DNA from 3 places in the Streptomyces sp. NPDC101165 genome. Region 1 is predicted to be linked to each of the others. Evidence: riboswitches for the same ligand, from Rfam matches in the RefSeq annotation. Region 1 holds a riboswitch; each other region holds the start of a gene.

Region 1 (7,764 bases):
TCCTGGGCGAGCCGTACGCGGGTAAGTCGTACACCGCCTGGCACGGTGTGCGCGCACTGGAGGACCATCGTCTGTACGCTCCGGACCCGGGCGAGGACCTGCGGCCGCTGCTGGCCGCACTGCGGAGCGAACCCGGCAAGTACGTCGTCTGGCTGGACGAGCTGACCGACCACCTCGGCCCGGGCCGGCTGGACCTTCGGCTGCTGGGGCGGCTCAACGAACAAGGTGCCGTCGTGCTCGGGACGATGCGTCCCGCCGAGTACTACAGGCGCCGCGCCGGGAGCGCCCCCGGCGACCGGGTCGTCGCCGCGGCTCGCACGGTGGAGCTGGCGCGCGAGTGGAGTGAGGACGAGCTGGCACGGCTGTCGGCGCACGACGACCCACGTGCGTACCCGGCGTACATGTGGAGCGGCAGAGAGGGGGCGGCCTCGTACTTCGCGGTCGGGCATCTGCTGTTCGACGAGTGGCGCCGGGTGGGCACACAACTGGAGCATCCGGGCGGGCAGTTACTGGTGCGGGCGGCGGTCGATCTCGCCCGGTGCGGGGTCACGGGCGCGGTACCGGCCGAGCTGCTCAGGAGCGTTCAGGAGCACTACGGGGCGCAGGAGCGGGAGTCCTTCGAGGACGCGCTCGCCTGGGCGACGGCGCCGATGTTCGGGGTCTCGGGACTGCTCGTGGCGGGCGAAGGGGACAGCACCTGGCGGGCGTACGGGGCGCTGGTCGCGGAGGCGCTGCGCTCGGGAGACCTGGAGCCGGTGCCGGACGCGGTGTGGTGGACGCTGCTGGACGCGGCGGAGAACGGGGCACCGCTGGACCGCGGCGTGATTCTCGGGGCGGCCCGCGCGGCGCTGCGCTCGCGTGTCGAGGCGGGGGACGCGGAGGTGCTGTTCAGCCTTGCGATCCGCACCGAGGGCGAGGAGGGTGCGTCCCTGCTGCACCGGGCGGCCGACGCGGGACACGCGGAGGCGGCGGGAGAGGTGGCGAGGCATCTCCTCCTGATCGACGGGGACGAGCAGGTCGCACTGCCGTATCTGGAGGTTGCCGCGGAGAGCGGGGACTCCTGGGCTGCGCTCCAGCTCGGCCGGATCCACCGCGACCACGCCGAGCGCTGGCTGCGTACGGCCGCGGAGGCGGGAGAGGGCGCGGCGGCACACGAGCTGGGCGACATGCTGGTGGGGCCCGGACGCGAGGACGAGGCGCTGCGCTGGTACCGCAAGGCCGCCGCAGCGGGCCACCGTGAGGTGGCGGGGAGCCTCGGCAACCTCCTGTACTACTGGCACGAGCGGGAGGCCGAGGACTGGCTCCGGTACGCCGCCGCATGGGGTGACGCCCGCGCCGTGAACTGCCTCGGCGTCTATCTGGACACCGAGAAGGACGCCGACGAAACCGAGAAGGAACCCCTCTACCGGCAGGCCGCCGAGGGCGGAGACCCGTCCGCGGCGGTCAACCTCGGCGAAGCGCTGGAGAACCTCGGCCGGGACGAGGAGGCTCTGTCGTGGTACCTCAAGGGTCATGAACGGGGAGCCGTGTACGCCGAGCTGCGCCTGGCCGAGCTGCTGAGGAAGCAGGGGAAGGACGCGGAGGCCGAGGAGTGGTTCCGCAGGGCGGCGTCCCTGGACCCGGAAGGCGTCCCCGCATCGCTTCCCGCACCACCCGGCCACACCCCCACCGGCGATCCGGATACCGTCGAGGAGTGACCAGCCAGCCCAGCCACCCCCACCCCCCGACCGCCCCCGACCTCTTCACCTGGGAGTTCGCCAGCGACCCCTACCCCGCCTACGCCTGGCTCCGCGAGCACGCCCCCGTGCACCGGACCCGGCTGCCCAGCGGGGTCGAGGCCTGGCTGGTCACGAGGTATGCCGATGCCAAGCAGGCCCTCGCCGACCAGCGGCTGAGCAAGAACCCGGCGCATCACGACGAGCCCGCGCACGCCAAGGGGAAGACCGGTATTCCGGGCGAGCGCAAGGCCGAGCTGATGACGCATCTGCTGAACATCGACCCGCCGGACCACACCCGCCTGCGCCGGCTGGTCAGCAAGGCGTTCACCCCTCGCAGGGTCGCCGAGTTCGCGCCCCGGGTGCAGGAGCTGACCGACCACCTCATCGACCAGTTCGCGAAGCGGGGCTCGGCCGACCTCATCCACGAGTTCGCGTTCCCGCTCCCCATCTACGCCATCTGCGACCTGCTCGGCGTCCCGCGCGAGGACCAGGACGACTTCCGGGACTGGGCCGGGATGATGATCCGGCACGGGGGAGGGCCGCGGGGCGGGGTCGCACGGTCCGTCAAGAAGATGCGCGGCTACCTCGCCGACCTCATCCACCGCAAGCGCGAGGCGCTGCCCGCCGAGCCGACCCCGGGCGAGGACCTGATCTCCGGCCTCATCCGCGCCTCCGACCACGGCGAGCACCTCACCGAGAACGAGGCCGCCGCGATGGCGTTCATCCTGCTGTTCGCCGGGTTCGAGACGACCGTGAACCTGATCGGCAACGGCACCTACGCCCTGCTCACCCACCCCGAGCAGCGCCACCGCCTGCAGCGGTCCCTGGCCGCCGGGGAGCGGGACCTCCTGGAGACCGGCGTCGAGGAACTCCTGCGCTACGACGGCCCGGTGGAGCTGGCCACCTGGCGGTTCGCCACCCGGCCGCTCACCATCGGCGGGCAGGACATCGCCGCCGGGGACCCGGTGCTCGTCGTCCTCGCCGCCGCCGACCGGGATCCGGAGCGGTTCGCCGACCCGGACGTCCTGGACCTGTCCCGCCGGGACAACCAGCACCTCGGCTACGGCCACGGCATCCACTACTGCCTCGGCGCCCCGCTCGCCCGGCTGGAGGGCCAGACCGCGCTCGCCACCCTCCTCACCCGCCTCCCCGATCTGCGGCTCGGGGCGGACCCGGCCGACCTGCGCTGGCGCGGCGGGCTCATCATGCGCGGCCTGCGCACCCTTCCCGTGGAGTTCACGCCCGCTCCCTGAGCACGGCTCGAACGGGCCGGACGCGGGCAGACGTTCGCGCAGCCGAACATGACAGACACTCTCCACTGTGATCTTCACGTGATCTGCGCGGCATTAACTTGTGACAAGTGATCGTCTGCCGATACGTTCACTCATCAGCGTGGCCCCCGAGTTCCATCGGCCACGCCGGCCCCGCTGTCCCACGAAAGGCTTCCGCATGCTCTCCGGGAACGGTCGTCACCGTCGCCCCCGTCAGGCTCCGGCCCTCCTCGTCGCGGCCGGCGTGACCGGCTCCGCCATCGCCATCCCGCTCCTCGGCGCGGCGAGCGCCAACGCGGCCGACGGCACCACGTGGGACAAGGTGGCCGAGTGCGAGAGCGGCGGCTCCTGGAGTGCCGACACCGGCAACGGTTACTACGGCGGCCTGCAGATATCCCCGGACGACTGGGACAAGTACGGCGGCACGAAGTACGCCTCCAGCGCCGACCAGGCCAGCCGCTCGCAGCAGATCGCCGTCGCCGAGAAGATCCTCGCCGACCAGGGCACCACCCCCTGGGCCACCTGCGCCCTGCTCGCCGGTATGAGCTCGAAGTCCGGCTCCGTGGACGTCGACACGGGCGTCTCGGGCTCCGACTCGGCACACTCCGGTGACTCCTCCAAGTCCTCGGACTCGTCCAACTCGGACGAAAATTCCGATTCCGACGAGAATTCCGACTCGTCCGACCTGCCGGATTCGTCCTCCTCGTCACCCTCGTCCGACTCCTCCGCGGACGCGAAGGGCAAGCCGTCCCCGAGCGCCGACGAGGGCGCCGACTCCAAGGGTTTCGGCAAGGGCACAGACGCTCCCAAGTCCGACAAATCCGCATCGCCCGACTCCGGGAACGCTCAGGGGGGCGGGTCCGTCACCACGGATCCCGCAACGGAGGACTCGGACAATTCGTGGCAGACCAGTGGTTCTTGGAGCCTGGTCGACACCGGCGCCCTCAGCAGTGGCGGACGTCACCGCGGTGCCAGTGCGGACGAAAGCGCGACAACCGGTCAGAACGACTCCCCGTCGGGTCGTCACTCCGGCCGCGACGCGGGTACCTACACCGTCCACGAGGGCGACACCCTCGTCTCCATCGCCGACTCCCTTGACCTCGACGGCGGATGGCACGCGCTCTACGCCGAGAACAAGAAGGCCATCGGTGCCGACCCGAACCACATCAGTGCCGGTCAGACCCTGAAAGTCGGTACCGAAAAGGGCGATAAGTAGCGGGAGTTGACGCCCCGCTTCGCTCATGAATGTCCGTTTTGGTGAAAGTGTGGGATGAGTCTCAGAAGCCCTGATCGTCTTTGAAATTCCGCCGATCGCCTGTCTACGGTCAAGGCCGCTCGTCACCACGAGCCCCGGCATCCGCAACGCCGAGTCCTGCCAGCGGCCGCCCGGGAACAGTCGTCGCGTCATGCGCCGTAGGCAGGAGCGGGGGACCCAAGGTAAGTGCCGGGACCGGCAGTTGATGTCGGTACCGGCTTGGGGTGAAGCCGCGTCCCGTAAGGGCCGCGGCCGGGCAACTCAACCGGCCCGAACCCGACAGCTCACCTCGCAGGCGTCGGTGAGGGGATCGATCCATGCTGTTCTCCGGCAAGGGCAAGCACCGCCGTCCGTTCAAGGCCACCCGTGTCATCGCGCTCGCCGGTGTCGCCGGCGCCGTCGTCGCCGCTCCGCTGATGGCGGCCGGCAGCGCCTCGGCCGCCACCGCCTCCGAGTGGGACGCGGTCGCCCAGTGCGAGTCCGGCGGCAACTGGTCGATCAACACCGGCAACGGCTACTACGGCGGCGTGCAGTTCTCCGCCTCCACCTGGGCCGCCTACGGCGGCACGGCCTACGCCGCCCGCGCCGACCTGGCCACCAAGCAGCAGCAGATCACCGTCGCCGAGAAGGTCCTCGCCGCCCAGGGCAAGGGTGCCTGGCCGGTCTGCGGCACGGGCCTGTCGAGCACCCCGTACAGCGGCACCGCGGCGGCCCCGTCGAGCAGCAGCTCGTCGAAGACCACCACCCGCGCCACCGAGCCGCAGGCCGCCTCCCGCTCCGCCGAGCGTCCGGCCGCGAGCCAGACCGTCACCACCCCGACCGGCAAGAAGGTCAAGAAGGGCGACGGCGAGTACAAGGTGGTCAAGGGTGACACCCTCAGCACGATCGCCGAGAAGCACAAGGTCAAGGGCGGCTGGAAGAAGCTGTTCGACCTGAACAAGGGCATCGTCGAGGACGCGAACCTCATCTACCCGGGCCAGCAGCTGCACCTGAAGTGACACCTGGCTCCCACCGGAACCACAGCGCTCTCACAAGGCCTGCCCCCACTCTGAAGGCCTCGTGAGAGTCTTCCCCCCGTCCCCACGGGCTCCCCGTCCCGGCGCGTGTTCCCCCGTACGCGCCGGGACGGGGTTGTTTGTGTCCCCACCTTGCTCCCCGCCCCGTTTCCCCTGTGTCGCCCCTCCTGTTTCCCCACTCTTCGGCCGGGCCTCATCCACAAGCCTCTTTGTTCCGAGCGTGAACAATAGGTACGGTCTCCCTGTCCCTCGCTGTCCACGGGACGGTCGGTCGGTGGCCGACGCCCCCGGGACGGTTAGGCTCTAGGCGCAAGGCTCACAAGCCCCGCACAACCAGCGTCACATCCACGAAGGAGATGCTCGTGCCGTCCATCGACGTCGTCGTAGCCCGGGAAATCCTGGACTCCCGAGGCAACCCCACGGTCGAGGTCGAGGTCGGCCTCGACGACGGCAGCACGGGTCGTGCCGCCGTCCCGTCCGGCGCCTCCACCGGTGCCTTCGAGGCCATCGAGCTGCGCGACGGTGACCCGAACCGCTACCAGGGCAAGGGTGTCGAGAAGGCCGTCCTCGCCGTCATCGAGCAGATCGGCCCGGAGCTGGTCGGCTACGACGCCACCGAGCAGCGCCTGATCGACCAGGCCATGTTCGACCTGGACGCCACCGACAACAAGGGCTCCCTCGGCGCCAACGCCATCCTCGGCGTCTCCCTCGCCGTCGCCCACGCCGCCTCCGAGGCCAGCGACCTCCCGCTCTTCCGCTACCTGGGCGGCCCGAACGCGCACCTGCTGCCGGTGCCGATGATGAACATCCTGAACGGCGGCTCGCACGCCGACTCCAACGTGGACATTCAGGAGTTCATGATCGCCCCGATCGGCGCGGAGTCCTTCTCCGAGGCCCTGCGCTGGGGCACCGAGGTCTACCACACCCTCAAGAAGGTCCTGAAGGGCAAGGGCCTGTCCACCGGTCTCGGCGACGAGGGCGGCTTCGCCCCGAACCTCGGCTCCAACCGCGAGGCCCTCGACCTCATCCTCGAGGCCGTCAAGCAGGCCGGCTACGTCCCCGGTGAGCAGATCGCGCTCGCGCTCGACGTCGCCGCGTCCGAGTTCTACAAGGACGGCAAGTACGAGTTCGAGGGCAAGTCCCGCTCGGCCGCCGAGATGACCGAGTACTACGAGGAGCTCGTGGCGGCCTACCCGCTCGTCTCCATCGAGGACCCGCTGTTCGAGGACGACTGGGCCGGCTGGAAGGTCATCACCGACAAGCTCGGCGACAAGGTCCAGCTGGTCGGCGACGACCTGTTCGTCACCAACCCGGAGCGCCTGGCCCGCGGCATCGAGGAGGGCACCGCCAACGCCCTGCTCGTGAAGGTGAACCAGATCGGTTCGCTGACCGAGACCCTGGACGCCGTCGAGCTGGCCCAGCGCAACGGCTTCAAGTGCATGATGTCCCACCGCTCCGGCGAGACCGAGGACGTCACCATCGCCGACCTGGCCGTCGCCACCAACTGCGGCCAGATCAAGACCGGCGCCCCGGCCCGCTCCGAGCGCGTCGCCAAGTACAACCAGCTGCTGCGCATCGAGGAGATCCTCGACGACGCCGCGGTCTACGCCGGCCGCTCGGCCTTCCCCCGTTTCAAGGGCTGAGCGTTCCCGCACGTCCGCTCCGCGGACCAGCGGGCACAGCAGGGGCTGACCCATCTCGGGCTAAGCCCTAGCCAGTCGTACGTACGTCCCCGTACTCGGTCCCGTACCGTGTGCGGGGACGTACGCGCGTGTGAAGGGGAGGCGGGGACATGGCCGTGAAGGACCGGGACCGGTTCTCCACCGCGACCAGGCTCAAGCTGCTCGGCGAGCAGACGGCGGCCCGCGTCTACCGCTCCCAGACCAAGCGGCAGGCCCGCCGCTCCCGCCTCACCGGCCGCGCCGCGCTGCTGGCTCTCGTGCTGTGCTCGCTGATCGTCGCGCTCGCCTATCCGATGCGGCAGTACGTCTCCCAGCGCGCCGAGATCGCCGACCAGCAGCGGCAGCAGGAGCAGGCCCGCAAGCGCGTGGAACAGCTGCGCGACCTCAAGGCGCGCTGGCAGGACGACGCCTACGCAGAGCAGCAGATCCGGCGCCGGCTGCACTACGTGATGCCCGGTGAGACCGGGTACGTCGTGATCGACCCGGGCGCGGCCAAACAGTCCCGCGCCGACCTCGGGGCCGCCCACCGGCCCTGGTACGCGAACGTCTGGGACGGGGTCGACAAGTCCGACGCCTCCGACCAGTGAACCGACAGAAAGACAGCTGAACACAGTCATGGAAACGCCTCCGCCGCCCACTCCGCGTACCGAGCCGACCGACGCGGACGTCGAGGCCTTCAAGCAGCAGCTCGGGCGTCCGCCGCGCGGGCTGAGGGCGATCGCGCACCGGTGCCCGTGCGGGCAGCCGGACGTCGTGGAGACCGCCCCGCGGCTGCCGGACGGCACGCCCTTCCCGACGACGTACTACCTGACGTGCCCGCGC
Region 2 (7,764 bases), on a different contig from region 1:
ATGCCGTACGCCTCGTCCACGCGCTTCAGGGCCTGCGGGAAGCTGATCTTCTCGCGCTGGGAGAGGGCGTCGATCATCGCCTCGGCGCGCTCGCCGATGCCCCGCTTGGGGACGTTGAGAATGCGGCGCAGCGGCACCGAGTCCTCGGGGTTGGCGAGGACGCGCAGGTAGGCCAGGACGTCCCGGACCTCCTTGCGCTCGTAGAAGCGGACGCCGCCGACGACCTTGTAGGGCAGGCCGACACGGATGAAGACCTCTTCGAAGACACGGGACTGGGCGTTGGTGCGGTAGAAGACCGCGACGTCCCCGGACTTCGCCTCGCCCGCGTCCGTGAGGCGGTCTATCTCGTCGGCGACGAACTGGGCCTCGTCGTGCTCGGTGTCGGCGACGTAGCCGGTGATCCGGGCGCCCTGGCCGGCGTTGGTCCACAGGTTCTTCGGGCGGCGGGACTCGTTGCGCTCGATGACCGCGTTGGCGGCGGACAGGATGGTCTGCGTGGAGCGGTAGTTCTGCTCCAGCAGGATCGTCGTCGCGTTCGGGTAGTCCTCCTCGAACTGGAGGATGTTGCGGATGGTCGCGCCCCGGAAGGCGTAGATCGACTGGTCCGCGTCGCCCACGACGCAGAGTTCGGCGGGCGGCAGGTCGTACTCGTTCGGCGGCGCGTCGATGCCCTCGGGGGCATGCTCGCCGGTGCCGACCAGCTCGCGCACCAGCGCGTACTGGGCGTGGTTGGTGTCCTGGTACTCGTCGACCAGGACGTGCCGGAAGCGGCGGCGGTAGTGCTCGGCGACGTCCGGGAAGGCGCGCAGCAGGTTGACCGTCGTCATGATCAGGTCGTCGAAGTCGAGCGCGTTGGCCTCGCGCAGCCGCGACTGGTAGAGCGCGTAGGCCTGGGCGAGGGTCTTCTCGAAGCCGTCGGCGGCCTGGGCGGCGAAGTCCTCCTCGTCGATCAGCTCGTTCTTGAGGTTGCTGATCTTGGCGCTGAAGGACTTGGGCGGGAAGCGCTTGGGGTCGAGGTCCAGATCGCGGCAGACCAGGGCCATCAGGCGCTTGCTGTCGGCGGCGTCGTAGATGGAGAAGCTCGACGTGAAGCCGAGCTTCTTCGACTCGCGCCGGAGGATGCGTACGCACGCGCTGTGGAAGGTCATCACCCACATCGCGTTCGCGCGCGGGCCGACGAGCTGCTCGACGCGCTCCTTCATCTCGCCCGCGGCCTTGTTGGTGAAGGTGATCGCGAGGATCTGGCCCGGGTGCACGTTCCGCTCGGCGAGCAGGTGGGCGATGCGGTGGGTGAGCACACGGGTCTTGCCGGAGCCGGCGCCGGCGACGATGAGCAGCGGGGAGCCGGCGTGGACGACCGCCGCGCGCTGGTTCTCGTTCAGCCCCTCCAGAAGTGCGGCCGCGTCGAGCGCGGGGCGGGGGGCGCCGTCGCGGTAGTACGTGTCCCGGTCCGGCGGCACATCGAACTTCCCGCCGAACAGATCGTCCGGAAGCGGCTCCGGAGCGTGATCGTCCTCGGGCGGCGGCGGGGGCTCCTCCTCGCGCCCGCGAGGGGCCTGGAGGTCCGCCAGGAAGCTGTCGTCAAAGAGGCTGCTCATCGCTCTCCGAGTCTAGGGCGCCGCACCGACAACCGGCCGCCGTCCCGGAAACATGGCCGGTTCGGGAAGAACGGACTTTCGCGCCCAGGACGGCCGAACAGCCCCTCACACAGCGGAATCACCCCGTGACACGGGAGCGATCCCACACTCAGGTCACGAAAATGTATCGGACATATCGTGCACCAACCTTCACACGAGACACACCAGTTGGCTAGGTTGCGGGGCGGGCCGCACGCCCCCTTCCGGCGAACGTCGCCGATCCGCGCGGCCTCCGCCGAGTCCGGCGCACCCCCGTACGGTGCCCGGAGCCGGGGACCCACCGAGACCTTGGGGTGAATCGGCACACGTCCCGTCCCGGGACGAGAGCCGTAGGGCAAACCTTCCGACCACACGCCCGAACCCGACAGCTAACCCGGTAGGCGGCACATGGAAGGAGTCGCCTCCCTTGGCGTCGCACCGCAAGCCGCGCCCAGCGGGCACACTCGGAGCAGGTTTCCGCACCCCAGTCCTCGCCACCGCCGCCCTCACCTCCGTGGCCGTGCTGTCCCAGACGGCCGACGCCGCTCCCGCAGCCGATGGAAAGCCGAGCCTGGAGGAGGTCGAGAAGAAGGTCGACGACCTCTACCGCCAGGCGGGGTCGGCGACCGAGAAGTACGACGCCGCCAAGGAGCAGACCGGCAAGCAGCGCACCCACATCGACAGCCTGCGCGACGAGGTGGCCCGGCGGACCGCCCGGATGAACAAGGCCCGCGAGGAGCTGGGCACGTTCGCCGCCGCCCAGTACCGGACCGGGTCCGCCACGCCCGACACCGCCACCTTCCTGCTCGCGGACAGTCCCCAGGACTACTTCGACGAGAGCCAGCTGATGAACCGGCTGACCTCGCGGCAGAAGAGCGCCGTCGACGCCTACGTCACCGAGCAGGCCGCGACCATGAAGAAGCGGCAGGAGGCTGCCAAGAGCCTCCAGACGCTGTCCGAGTCGCAGAACGAACTGCAGACGGCCAAGGCCACCGTCCAGAAGAAGCTCGCCTCCGCGCGCAAGCTGCTGTCCCAGCTGACGGCCGAGGAGAAGGCCCGGCTGGCGGCGATCGAACGGCAGAAGCAGGAGGAGGCGGCGCGCAAGGCCGCGGAGCTGGCCAAGCAGCAGGCGGCAGCGGCCAAGGCCAGGGAACAGGCGGCAGCGGCCAAGGAGCAGGCGAGCGGTTCGTCCACGTCGAGCGGCTCGTCCAGCTCCGGCGGTTCGTCCAGCTCCGGCGGTTCGTCGACGTCCTCCGGGACGTACGCCACCAAGGCCGAGAAGGCGATCGCCTTCGCCCGCGCCCAGATCGGGAAGCCCTACGTGTGGGGCGCCACCGGACCCGGCTCGTACGACTGCTCGGGCCTCACCCAGGCCGCCTGGAGGGCCGCCGGCGTCTCGCTGCCGCGGACCACCTACGCGCAGGTCGACGTGGGCACCACGGTCTCCCTCGCCGATGCGCAGCCCGGCGACCTGATCTTCTTCTACGGCGACATCAGCCACGTCGGCATCTACATAGGCAACGGCATGATGATCCACGCGCCCAAGCCGGGCGCGTACGTCCGCGAGGAGTCGATCTACTACGGCGGTGAATCGATCATCCACAGCGTGGTCCGACCCGCCTGACCGTCCCCTTCGTCCAGCCCGACCGTCCCCTTTTCGAGGTTTCGAGCGCCACGCGCGCGCGTGGCCTCCGAGCCCCGCCCGCGCGGCTGCCTAGCATCGGGCCCATGCCCGGCATCTCAGCTCTGCGTACGTGGTGGGCGGGGCGTCCGCCGGCGGCGGGTGCCGCCGTCATGGCGACCGGCATCGTCTCGGTGGGCCTGCATCTGACGGGCGCCGAGACGGTGTCCCGGGTCTTCCTGTGGCTGGCCTGCGTCGCCTGGGTGGCACTGGCCGCCGACTTCCTCGTACGGCTGGTGGCCCAGCGGGAGCGCTGGCTGGCCGAGGCGCACAGCCCGGGCGCGCTCACCGCCGTCGCCGCCACGGCCGTGCTCGGCACCGAGTTCTCGGCGCTGGGCCGGCAAACCCTGGCCGAGGCGGCGCTGGCACTGGCCATGGTGCTCTGGCCGGTGCTGCTGTACCTGGTCGTACAGCACTGGGAGCGGCACATGACCGGAGCGGTGTTCCTGTGCTGTGTGGCCACACAGGGGCTTGCGGTGCTGGCGGCCACGCTGGCCGCGGCCGAGACGACGGCATGGCTCGCGCACGCCGCGCTGGTGCTGTTCTGGCTGGGCCTGGTGCTCTACGGCCTCGCCCTGCTGCGCTTCGATCCGCGGCAGGTCCTCGAGGGGGCCGGGGACCACTGGATCGCGGGCGGGGCGCTCGCCATCTCGGGGCTGGCCGGGGCGAAGCTGCTCTCCGCCGACAGCCGGCGGCTGTACCTGTGGAACGACGACGACCGGGGCGTGCTGCGGAACGTGACGGTGACGCTGCTCGTCCTGGACCTGTCCTGCTACGTGGTCCTGCTGGCCGCCGAGGTGGCCCGGCCGCGCCTGCGCTACGACATGCGGCGCTGGGCGACGGTGTTCCCCATGGGGATGACCGGGGCGGCCACGCTGTCGGTGGCGGCCGCCGTGGGCATCGGGTGGCTGAAGGGGCCGGGGCGGGTGCTGGTGTGGGTGGCGGTGGCCGCGTGGGTCACGGTCGCGGCCGGCGCGGCCCTCGCGGCCCGCGCCGGGATCAGCGGACGGCGCTGAGCGTCACGTCCACAGCACGGCGATGAAGATGTTCGCCGTGGTCAGCAGGCCGACCAGCCCGAAGAGGCTCTTGTCCACCTTCTCCTCGTCGCGCTTCACGTACACCAGCCCGAGGATCACGATCAGCAGGGCCAGCTTCACGCCGATCTTGATGGTGTTGAGGTGGTGGCCCTCGGCCTGGTTGAGGCCGACCAGGGCCACACCCGTGACCAGCATGGTGAACGCGCCGTGCAGCATTCCGGGGACGAAGCGGGCCGTGCCCTGGCCCATCGCCTTCATCTGGGTGAGGAAACCGCCGAGCAGCGCGGCGATGCCGATGATGTGCAGGCCGACGAAGAGATGGATGAGTACGTCCATGAGTCCGGAGCCTAATCAGGGGCCCTGCAGCCCTCTGTCACCGGGCCCGCCGGGAGCATCAGTGGACCTTGCATATATGCGCCCCATAGCAGCACATGACTCCCGCGCGTCCCGCATTCCGCGCATCGGTCACCACGCTGCGTGAAGGCGACGACTCCAGACCAGAAATCTGGTCACATGCGGTCACATTTTGATCGCTCAAGGTCAGTTACGCACTCCGCGTTACCAACCCGTCACACCCGGGTTTAGCGTCCTCCCCCAGGTGACCGGCTCCCCACCGCCGCCCGGGCCAGGGGCGGCAGTCGGGCACCACCGCCGAGAAAGGTCCGGCGGCGGCCCGCTCCCCCTGTGCGGGCCGTCGCCGGACGCACCGCTCGTTCGGTCGCAGGAGTCCTACGGAAGGACGTGACGGTCCAGGTGGCAGCGCACCGCAAGCCCCGACAGCGCTCGCTCGGCGGGAACACGGCCCGCACGGCCGTCACCCTCGCTCTGGCGGGCGCGGCCACCGCGACGGCCTTCGACGGAACCGGCCAGGCCGAGCCGCAGCTGACACCGACGCAGGTGAAGGCCAAGGTGGACAAGCTGTACCAGGAGGCGGAGACCGCCACCGAGAAGTACAACGGCGCGAAGGAGAAGGCGGACACGGCACAGCGGCGGCTGAACTCGCTGCGGGACGAGACCGCCCGGAAGCAGGACAAGCTCAACGCGGCCCGGGACGCGCTGGGTTCGTACGCGGCGGCACAGTACCGCCAGGGCGGGATCGACCCCTCCTGGCAGCTCGCCCTGTCCAGCGACCCCGACCGGTACCTGGACGGGGCCGCGTTCGCGGAGCGGGCCGGCGACCGGCAGGCCGGGGCGGTGGCGCGGGTGCGCGAACAGCTGCGGGAGATCGAGCAGTTGCGCGGCGCCGCCCGGATCGAGCTGAACGCGCTGCGGTCACGGCAGGCGGAGCTGAAGCGGCAGAAGAAGACCGTCACCGGGAAACTGGCCAAGGCGCGCGACCTGCTGGCCCGGCTCACTCCGGCGCAGCGGGCCCAGGTCACCGGCGACGGCACCGCGGCGGGACACGCCTCGCGCTCGGCCCCGGACGCCCGCCCGGACCTGGACCCGCCGGACTCCCCCGCCGCCCCCGGCTCGCGCGCGGCGGCAGCCGTCGCCTACGCCTACCAGAAGCTCGGCAGCCCCTATGTGTGGGGCGCGACCGGCCCGGACGCCTTCGACTGCTCGGGCCTGGTCCAGGCCGCCTACCGCTCCGCCGGCGTCTCCTTGCCCCGCACCACATACGCCCAGATCAACGCGGGCCGGCGGGTCTCCCGCTCGGAACTCCAGCCCGGCGATCTGGTGTTCTTCTACTCCGGCATCAGCCATGTGGGCCTCTACATCGGCAACGGCCAGATGATCCACGCCCCGAACCCCTCGGCACCGGTCCGGGTGGCCCCCATCGACCAGATGCCGTTCGCGGGGGCCACCCGGGTGGCGTGAGTGCGGCTGCCCGGCAGGGTCAGACCAGACGGCGGGCCGTGGCCCAGCGGGTCAGCTCGTGACGGTTGGACAGCTGGAGCTTGCGCAGGACCGCCGAGACATGGGACTCGACCGTCTTCACCGAGATGAACAGCTGCTTGGCGATCTCCTTGTAGGCGTAGCCCCGGGCGATCAGGCGCAGCACCTCCCGCTCGCGCTGGGTGAGGCGGTCCAGGTCCTCGTCGACCGGCGGGGCGTCGGTGGAGGCGAAGGCGTCCAGGACGAATCCGGCCAGCCGCGGGGAGAAGACGGCGTCGCCCTCCTGGACCCGGAAGATCGAGTCGACCAGGTCGGTGCCGGTGATGGTCTTGGTGACATAGCCGCGGGCGCCGCCGCGGATCACACCGATCACGTCCTCCGCCGCGTCCGACACGGACAGCGCGAGGAAGCGCACCGGCTGCTCGGCGTCCGCCATCAACCCGGCGCACCGGCGCAGCACTTCGACCCCGCCGCCGCCCGGCAGGTGGACGTCGAGGAGGACCACCTCGGGCCGGGTCGCGGTGATGACCGTGACCGCCTGGTCGACGTCCGCGGCCTCCCCGACCACCTCCACGCCGGTCTCGGCGGTCTGCCCGATCTCGGCCTGCACCCCGGTGCGGAACATGCGGTGGTCGTCGACGAGCACCACGCGCACGTGCCGCTTCCCGGCGGGGCCGGACCCGGCCGGCTCCGCCGCTCCCGCCGTACCGTTCGACTCGGTCGCGTCGCTCATGACGTCTTCTCCGCCCTCTCCATCTCCAGCTCGACCTCCGTGCCGCCGCCCGGCACCGCCCGGAGCCGGGCCGTGCCGCCGTTGCGCTCCATGCGGCCGATGATCGATTCTCTAACGCCCATGCGGTCGGCGGGTATCGAGTCGAGGTCGAAGCCCGGACCGCGGTCACGGACGGACACGAAGACCGTCCTCCCCTCGACTTCGGCATAGACCTGCACGGCACCGCCGTCGCCACCGTACTTGGCGGCGTTGACCATGGCCTCGCGCGCTGCCTGCATCTGTGCGGCGGTCCTCTCGTCCAGCGGGCAGTCGCCGACCACGACCACCTCGATGGGCACACCGTGCTTGTCCTCGACCTCGGCCGCGTTGCGCCGCACCGCCTCGGCGACCGTGTCCGGCTCGTCGGCCTCGTCCTTGCCGGTGCCCTCCGGCTTGTACAGCCAGGTGCGCAGGTCCCGCTCCTGCGCGCGGGCGAGGCGCCGGACCTCGCCCGCGTTGTCGGCGTTGCGCTGGATCAGGGTGAGGGTGTGCAGCACGGAGTCGTGGACGTGGGCTGCGACCTCGGCTCGCTCCTGGGCGCGGATGCGCATCAGGCGTTCCTCGGAGAGGTCCTGGGTCATGCGGACCAGGTAGGGGCCGGCGAGCAGCGTGATGCCGACGAGGACCACGAGTGCCGCCTGGAGGACCGCGCCGAGGTGGGCGGCCGAGCCCTGCATGACGAAGATCGCGGAGACGCCGGCGGTGACCAGCAGGACGCCGGCGCCCGCGCGCAACAGCGTGAGGGTGCGGCGTCGGCTGCCGACCTCGACCCAGCGGGCGCGGCGGGCGTTGTCCGCCTGACGCCAGACGAGGGCGACACCG
Region 3 (7,764 bases), on a different contig from region 1:
AGGAGGCGTTTCCGAACCAACTGACGGTGTTCGAGGCGGACTTGCTGAAGGAGGGTTCGTTCGACCAGGCGTTCCGTGGCTGCCCGGTGGTCTTCCATGTGGCCTCGCCGTTCCTCATGCCGGAGCGGATCAGCGACGCCCGGCGGGACGTGGTGGACCCGGCGCTGCTCGGCACCCGCAACGTGCTGGCGAGCATCGAGCGGACCCCGCAGGTCCGGACCCTTGTGTTCACCTCCACCGTGGGCGCGGTGTTCGGTGACTACGCGGACGTCCTGCACATGGACGGCCAGGTGCTGTCCGAGAGGTACTTCAACACCACCAGCACGGCGGAGAACAACCCCTACCACTACGCCAAGACCGTCGCCGAACGCGCGGCCTGGGACGCCGAGGCCGCACAGGGCCGCTGGCGCATGGTGTCCGTCAACCCCGGCCTGATACTGGGCCCGTCCCTCACCCCCGCCTCCGAGTCCGGCAGCCTCTTCCTCCTCGACGAGCTGTTCAAGGGCTACTTCTGCTACGGCGCCCCCGACTTCAGCTTCACCACGGTCGACGTACGGGACGTGGCCGACGCGCACATCGCGGCCGCCGAGAACCCCGGGGCCAAGGGCCGCTACATCGTGGCGGCCGAGACGATGACGTCGTTCCACGAGATGGCACGCATCATCCGCACCCGCCACCCCTACGACCCGCGCCTGCCGCGCACCGCGCTCCCGCACTGGCCGGTGCGCATCCTGGGCCCTTCCTTCGGCCTCACCCAGGACTACATACGCAAGCACCTCGGCATCCGCTTCCGCGTCGACAACCGCCGGGGCATCGACGAACTGGGGCTCACCTACCGGCCGGTGGCGGAGACCCTGCTCGACCACTACGAGAGCTGGCGCGCGCGACGCCGCCGACCGGGCTGAGTCGAGCCCGCCCGCCGCGTCACGCCGGCCGGATCACCCGGTGGATCGCCGCCTCCCCGGCCCCGTAGATCGACTCCTCGCAGATGTACGACCCCGGGCCCGGCGCGTGGATCATCATGCCGTTGCCGGTGTGCAGGCCCACATGCCGGTCGTCGTCGAAGAAGAGGACGAGGTCACCAGGTTCGAGAGCGGCCAGCGTGACCGGCGCGCCCCCGAGCGCCTGCTGGTGTGCGGCCCGCGGCAGCGTGACCCCGGCCGCCTTCCACGCCGCCTGGGTGAGGCTGGAGCAGTCGTACGAGTCCGGCCCCGTCGCACCCCACACACACGGCTTCCCGATCTGCGCCCGAGCGAAGGCGATCGCCTTCTCGGCGCGCAGGGCGCGGGGTGACTGCGGGGTGGGGGTGACTGGTGCGTACGAGCCGGTGTCGGTCGTGGTGGGGGTGGCGGTGATGGGCGAGGTGAAGGAGCCGGTGTCGGTGGGGAGGGGGGCGACTGCGGCTGGGGGCGGGCTGTAGGTGGCGGCGGGTGCGGTGAAGGAGCCGGTGTCGGTCGGGTGGGGCGCCGCGAAGGCCCCGGTGTCGACGGTGAGCGGCGCGGCGAAGGATCCGGTGTCGGCGATGGCGGGTGCGGCGAAGGATCCGGTGCCGGTCGGAAGGGGTGCGGTGAAAGCCCCGGTGCCGGCCGGGAGGGGGGCAGCGAAGGATCCGGTGTCGGTCGGGAGGGGCGCGGCGAAGGATCCGGTGTCGGCGATGGCGGGTGCGGCGAAGGATCCGGTGTCGGTCGGAAGGGGTGCGGTGAAAGCCCCGGTGCCGGCCGGGAGGGGCCCGGCGTAAGCCCCGGTGTCGACCGGAAGCGGTGCAGCGAAGGACCCCGTGTCGGTCGGAAGAGGTACGGCGAAAGCCCCGGTGTCGGCCGGAAGAGGCGCTGCGAAGGACCCTGTGTCGGCCGGGAGGCCCGCAGGCAGCGGTGTGGCGAAGGAGCCCGTGTCGGTGAGCGGGGCCGTCGCGGCCGGACGGCTGAAGGGCTCGGTACCGGCCGGAAGTGCGGCCGCTCCGAGTGCGCCGGCCGTCTCCTGCGCCGGGAACACGCCGGGTGCCGCCCACTGCGGTGGGCGCCACTGGTCCTCGGCCGGCTGCGGCGCCTGACCCGACGCGGTGCCCAGGGCGTCCGGCGCGGCGGCCGCGGCCCGCAGGGCGAGGCCGCGGGACAACACGTCCCGGGCCGCGGCGAGTTTGCGCCGGTTCTTCGCTTTGGACACCGCCGGGGCGGGCCGCCGGGACCCGGTGGCGGGGGCGGGCAGTGCCCGGGGCTCCTGCTGCGGGGTTGCCGGGGCGGCGGGAAGAGGCCATGCGGCTGTCTGCGCCGAGGTGCGGCCCGCCGGTTCCAGCATGGCCCGGCTCGGCAGCTCGGCAGCGGCCCGGCCGGGGAGTTCCAGGGCGGTGCGGTCGGCCGCTACTTCCATGACCCGGCTGGTCAGTTCGGGAAGGGCGCGGCTCGTCAGTTCGGGGACGGGCCGAGCGGTCGGTTCGGCGGCGGCCCCACTCGGCAGCTCCGGCAGCGCACGGGCGCCCGTCCGCCCCGAAGGGCCGACGGGCAACTCCGGCAGACCCCGCCCCGGTGTCTCCCGGTCACCACCGGTGCGATCGCCGCCGGCTCGGTCCGAGGAGCGGGCCGGGGTGGCCCGCCGGTCGGGTATCCGGTCCGTCGGCAGGACCGCGGGTACGGACGGGCCGAGCTTGGCCCGCGCCCCTTCGAACCACTCCTTGGCCACCTCGTCGAGGGCCGGATCCGAGCGCCGGTCCGGCCGCTTGGCCAGCGGAACACCACGAGTCCGTGTCGCCCCCGCCATGGCCCGTGTCGCGTTGAAGTTCCCCGTATCGGCCTCGGCCCGGTCGTAGAGGGAGTTGATCCGCTGCCGGACCTCGTCGCGGCTGTCCGTCGCCATGAAGGGACGCACTCCTTCCGTGCTCCGCCTACCGAGTCAGCTGTCGGGTTCGGGCGGTCGGTTCCGGAAGGCGTGCCCTACGGCCGTCGCCTGCAGAGGCGTTGGCCGATTCACCCCGAAGTCGGTCGGGTCCCCGGCTCCGGCTGCACTCCACGGTGCACCGGATTCGGCGGAGGCCACGCGGCCCGGCGCGGTTCGCCGGGGGAGCCGTGCGGCCTGGTCGTCAACCTAGCCAATTTGTGTGGCCCGTGTGAAGGTTGAAGTGCGTAATGTCCGATACGGATATGTGATGTTCGTCTTGCCATTCGAGATGACTCACCCTCTGGGTGGCGCGGTGCCTATGAGATTCTGATGAATTCTCGGGACGCCTGAACACTCGGGCGCTCGGATCCGTATGGGGCGGGGGATTTCCATGCGAGCCGCTCGACAGACTCAGAGGTACTTCCGTGGGACGCAACACGCGCAGACGCCCGACCCGTGCACGACGCGCGACCTTCGCAGCGGTCGCCCTGATGCTGGGCGGAGGCGGGCTCGTCGCGGCGAATGTCTACGCCTCGGCCACCGAGGGCACATGGGGCGGGGGCAGCGGCACCGACGCGACCGGTCAGGTCCGCTCCGCGGGCATGGCCACGATCGACTGCCCGGACGTCGGCAGCAAGCTGACGACGGTGCCGGACGGCGCACGTGAGGCCGTCGACCGCGAACTCGCCCAGCTGGACCAGCAGATCGCGGCCGCCTACCAGCAACTCCAGGCGTCGGCCGACTCCGTCCGCCAGGACCCCACGGCCGCGGACGAGCCCATCATGAACCCGCTGAAGGAGAAGCGGTCGGCCACGATCGAGCGGATCGCCGTCGCCATCGACCAGGTGGGTGACCGGCCCGAAGGACTGGAATCCCTGGCCGCCTGCACCCTGCGCCCCGCCCAGGACGGCGCGGGCGGCGACACCGGCAACGCCGGCCAGGGCAGCGCCGCCCCGAGCGACGGAGCCCAACAGGGCACCGGCCAGGGCCAGAACGGTGCCGGCCAGGGCGGCAACGGCCCTGTCGCCTCCGACTACGCGGACATCACCTCCGTACAGCCGAACGTGCCGAACCCGCCCCAGCAGGACGACGCCTCGCGCGGCACGTTCACCTCCGAGTGCGGTGTCAACGCAAACGGCCTGTTCAACTCCGACAACGTGATCGTCGCGCCCGGCGTCTCCAACGGCGCCCACCACTTCCACGACTACATCGGCAACCAGTCCAACAACGCCTTCGCCAGCGACGAGGACCTGGCCAAAGCCGAGACCAGCTGCGTGGACCAGGGCGACAAGTCCACGTACTACTGGCCGGTGCTGCGGCTGCAGAACGGCAAGCAGGAACAGGACGCCGGCTCCCCGGGCGGCGGCACCGAGGGCAACGCGGGCCAGATCGTCACGGCCAAGCAGGTGACGCTGACCTTCGTGGGCAGCCCGCGCGGCAAGGTCACCGAGATGCCGCGCCTGCTGCGCATCATCACCGGTGACGCCAAGGCCTTCGTCAACGGCCCCACCAACGCCAACGCCTCGTGGAGCTGCACCGGTTTCGAGGACCGGCAGCTGAAGGACAAGTACCCGCTGTGCCCGTCCGGCAGCGACGTGGTGCGCACCTTCCGCTTCCAGAGCTGCTGGGACGGCCGCAACATCGACAGCGCCAACCACCGCACCCACGTGGCCTTCGCCGGCCCCGACGGCTCCTGCCCCGAGGGCTTCCGGGCGATCCCGCAGCTGGTCCAGCGCATCGTCTACGACGTCGCCGCCCCGAGCCTGAACGACGGCGGGCGGACGGTGCCGTTGTTCGCGGTGGACTCCTTCCCCGAGCAGCTGCACAAGCCGGTCACCGACCACGGCGACTTCATCAACGTCTTCGACGAGGGCCTGATGCGCGAGATGGTCGACTGCATCAACTCCGGCCGGACCTGCGGAGCCCGTGGCGGTGACGACTCCGGTGCCACCACGGCCCCGAGCCCGAGCGACGACACCGGTGCGACGGACGCCCCGGGCACGGGCACCGGCGGCGCCACGGCCGAGCCTGCCACGAGCGCCCCGGCCGAGCCCGCCCCGGCCTCCTCCGACCCGACGCAGGAGCCCAGGACCTATACGACGACCTCGCCGGCGAACACCACCAAGCACGACAAGCCCGGCACGCACGACAGCCGGTCCTCCCAGCAGGACGGCCGGACCAAGCAGGACAGCGAGGGCAAGCAGACCGCTCCCGCGAAGGCCGACAAGGCTGCCTCGACCGCGCCGTCCGACTCGGGCGCCGGCGAGGTCGGCCAGGCCACCCAGACCCCTGCCGCCGGTCAGGCCGCCCAGTCCCCGGCCGCACAGGCGCAGCCGCCCGCCGACCGGACCGAACCCCAGGCGGTCCAGGGCGGCCTCGCCGAGACCGGCGCACACCTGTGGCCCGCGGCCATCGGCATGCTGCTCGCCCTGTCCGGCCTCGTCATGCTGCTTCGGGCCAAGCGTCTGCGGTACTGACGGCACGTCACGGAACGACGGAACGGCGGCCCCACCCTCCAGCGGTGCGGCCGCCGTTCCGTCGTCCGGAGCGTGTCGGCCACTGCACGTCGTCCGGAGCGCGTCGGCCGCTTGTGGGAGCGCTCCCATAGGCATGAAGATGTCCACATGCCACCCACGGACCCCCGCCCCGCGATCCGCCCCTACCGCCCCACCGACCGCGACGCGGTCGCCGACATCTGCGTCCGTACCGCACACAACGGCGGCGACTCCCGCGCCCGTTGTCCGGACCTGTGCCTGATGCCGTCGATCTTCGCCGAGCCCTACTGCCACCTCGACCCGGACCTAGCCTTCGTCCTGGACGACGGCGAGGGACGGGCGGTGGGGTACGTCGTCGGTACGGCGGACACCGAGCGGTTCGTCAAGGACTTCCGGCGGACCTGGATCCCCCGGCTCGCCGACCGCTACCCGGAGCCCACCGCGCAGCCCCGCACGCCCACCGAGGAGATGATCGGCCTTCTGCACCGCCCGGAGCGCATGCTCGTACCCGAACTCGCCGCCTACCCCGCGCACCTGCACATCGACCTGCTGCCGCCCTGGCAGGGGCGCGGACACGGCCGCCGGTTGATGCACACACTGCTGAACGCCCTGCACACACAGGGCGTTCCGGCCGTCCACCTCGGCATGGTCACCGTCAACACGGCCGCCCGAGCGTTCTACGACCGGCTCGGCTTCCACGAGATCCCGGTCCCGGACCCCGGTCCGCTCACGTATCTGGGCCGGGCCACGACCCCGGACTGAGAACCCGCCCGGCGGTGCCCGTCAGAGGACGCGCAGGGTCTGCTTGGCGAGTTCGTACGCCGGCAGCATCGCGTTGTGCTCCTCGGTGTCCATCCCGCCGAGGTGCAGCACGACCGGGCCGTCGGGCGTGGAGACCGCCAGGGCGCTCTCCTTCTTCGTCTCCTCCAGCAGCTTGCTCGTGTAGAGGTACTCCACCTCGACACCGGACAGGCCGGTGGCAGTCCTGAAGGAGCGGTACTTCTCCTTGCCGGTGTTGTCCTCGGCGGCGACGAACTGCCGCAGGACGGTGCGCGCGTCGGCGTCGCCGGGCTTGCCGGTCCACACCCGCAGGAAACCGATCTTGCCGGCGGGCTTGGCGTCGATCTCACAGGCGGTGGTGACCGGACCCTGGCGGAGGAAGGCGTCGGCGACTGCTCCGCCCAGGTCGCCGTCCGAGCCCTTCGAGGCCTTCGACAGCTCCTTCTCGGCGTCGATCCCCTTGGGCTTCCAGCTCTTGGCGATGTCGAAGCTGACGGGCAGTTCGCAGGCCGACCCGGCGGCGCCGACGGTGCCGCCGCGCGCCGCGACCGCGCTCTTCGCCCCCGCGCTCCCGGCGGCCGACGGGCTTCCCGACGCCTTCGCCTCCCCGTCCGGCGACTGCGAGCAACCTCCCAGTACCGCCGCCAGCACCACCGCCTGGACCACCCGGCCTCGCACGGACCCCACCCTGACCTGCACCGTCGTCTCCCCTCCTGTTGAGCGCGGCCACTGTAACCGAGGGCACCGACACAGCCGTACGCAAATAGAAGGGGGGCAGTGAAAAGGCGTGCTCAGTCCCCGTCCCGCCGGCAGTGCAGGAACAGATGCGGCTCGGGTACGGCGTCGGGATGGGCCGGGGAGAACGTGGCGTGCTCCTCGGACAGGACCGTCAGACCCGCCCCGGTCACCAGCCGCGTGAAGTCCTCGGCGGCGAAGCTCGTCACCCGCACCGGCTGCCCCATGAACACCGCCTCGACGGCCTCCACGTCGAGGGGCACCGTGGCCAGCACCGCGAGCCCGCCGGGCCGCAGTGCACGCGCCAGGCGGCCCACGACGGCGGACTGCTCCGCGCGGGACATCTGCAGCAGCGAGAAGTACCCGCACACCGCGTCGAACGAGCGCTCCGGGAGCGGCAGTTCACGGATGTCGGCGAGCCGGAACTCGGCCTCGGGCACCTGCCGGGCGGCGATGTCGACCATCACCGGGGAGACGTCGACGCCCAGCACGCTGTGCCCCGCCTCGGCGAGGGTCTGCGCGGTCGGCCGTCCCGTCCCGCTGCCCACGTCCAGCACCCGGCTGCCCGGCTCCAGCCGGTCCAGCAGCCAAAGGAGCGAGGCCCGGTGCGCCTCGGACGACGCGAACGCCTTCTCGTAGTCGAGACCCAGTGCGTCGAACACCACGGCTGCCGGTGCCCGCTGTTCGTCCTCGCCCAAGACCGCTCCTCCCGTGTCCCGTCAGGTGCCCGGCATCGTCGCACTCCCGTCCCGCAGCCCACAATGCCGCGCGCTGGGTGCCGTTTGCGGACCGCGGCACCCGCAGGGCAGGGTTCGCAACGTGCCTACCTTGCTGATCGTGCATCACACCCCCTCGCCCAACTGCCAGGCCATGTTCGAGGCCG

The links. Region 1 has a riboswitch for cyclic di-AMP ahead of ACIRVH_RS29755 (transglycosylase family protein). Riboswitches for the same ligand answer to the same signal wherever they lie in the genome.
Region 2: another riboswitch for cyclic di-AMP. It lies ahead of ACIRVH_RS30830 (NlpC/P60 family protein); the one in region 1 lies ahead of ACIRVH_RS29755 (transglycosylase family protein).
Region 3: another riboswitch for cyclic di-AMP. It lies ahead of ACIRVH_RS08265 (NlpC/P60 family protein); the one in region 1 lies ahead of ACIRVH_RS29755 (transglycosylase family protein).

The regions. Positions count from the first base shown of each region.
Region 1 covers NZ_JBIWPG010000015.1:59,856-67,619, reverse strand. Annotated here, with positions in the region: gene ACIRVH_RS29770 (tetratricopeptide repeat protein) at 1-1,697, shown strand, start outside; gene ACIRVH_RS29765 (cytochrome P450) at 1,694-2,971, shown strand; gene ACIRVH_RS29760 (transglycosylase family protein) at 3,168-4,205, shown strand; cyclic di-AMP (ydaO/yuaA leader) riboswitch at 4,389-4,557, shown strand; gene ACIRVH_RS29755 (transglycosylase family protein) at 4,562-5,242, shown strand; gene eno (phosphopyruvate hydratase) at 5,617-6,903, shown strand; gene ACIRVH_RS29745 (septum formation initiator family protein) at 7,053-7,529, shown strand; partial or broken gene ACIRVH_RS29740 (DUF501 domain-containing protein) at 7,558-7,764, shown strand, end outside.
Region 2 covers NZ_JBIWPG010000016.1:48,474-56,237, forward strand. Annotated here, with positions in the region: gene pcrA (DNA helicase PcrA) at 1-1,598, opposite strand, end outside; cyclic di-AMP (ydaO/yuaA leader) riboswitch at 1,861-2,035, shown strand; gene ACIRVH_RS30830 (NlpC/P60 family protein) at 2,044-3,240, shown strand; gene ACIRVH_RS30835 (tellurite resistance/C4-dicarboxylate transporter family protein) at 3,345-4,313, shown strand; gene ACIRVH_RS30840 (hypothetical protein) at 4,317-4,670, opposite strand; gene ACIRVH_RS30845 (NlpC/P60 family protein) at 5,088-6,152, shown strand; gene ACIRVH_RS30850 (LuxR C-terminal-related transcriptional regulator) at 6,172-6,903, opposite strand; gene ACIRVH_RS30855 (PspC domain-containing protein) at 6,900-7,764, opposite strand, start outside.
Region 3 covers NZ_JBIWPG010000003.1:363,181-370,944, forward strand. Annotated here, with positions in the region: gene ACIRVH_RS08260 (NAD-dependent epimerase/dehydratase family protein) at 1-905, shown strand, start outside; gene ACIRVH_RS08265 (NlpC/P60 family protein) at 925-2,850, opposite strand; cyclic di-AMP (ydaO/yuaA leader) riboswitch at 2,861-3,032, opposite strand; gene ACIRVH_RS08270 (DUF1996 domain-containing protein) at 3,363-5,348, shown strand; gene ACIRVH_RS08275 (GNAT family N-acetyltransferase) at 5,496-6,128, shown strand; gene ACIRVH_RS08280 (lipoprotein) at 6,150-6,845, opposite strand; gene ACIRVH_RS08285 (class I SAM-dependent methyltransferase) at 6,938-7,579, opposite strand; gene ACIRVH_RS08290 (flavodoxin family protein) at 7,701-7,764, shown strand, end outside.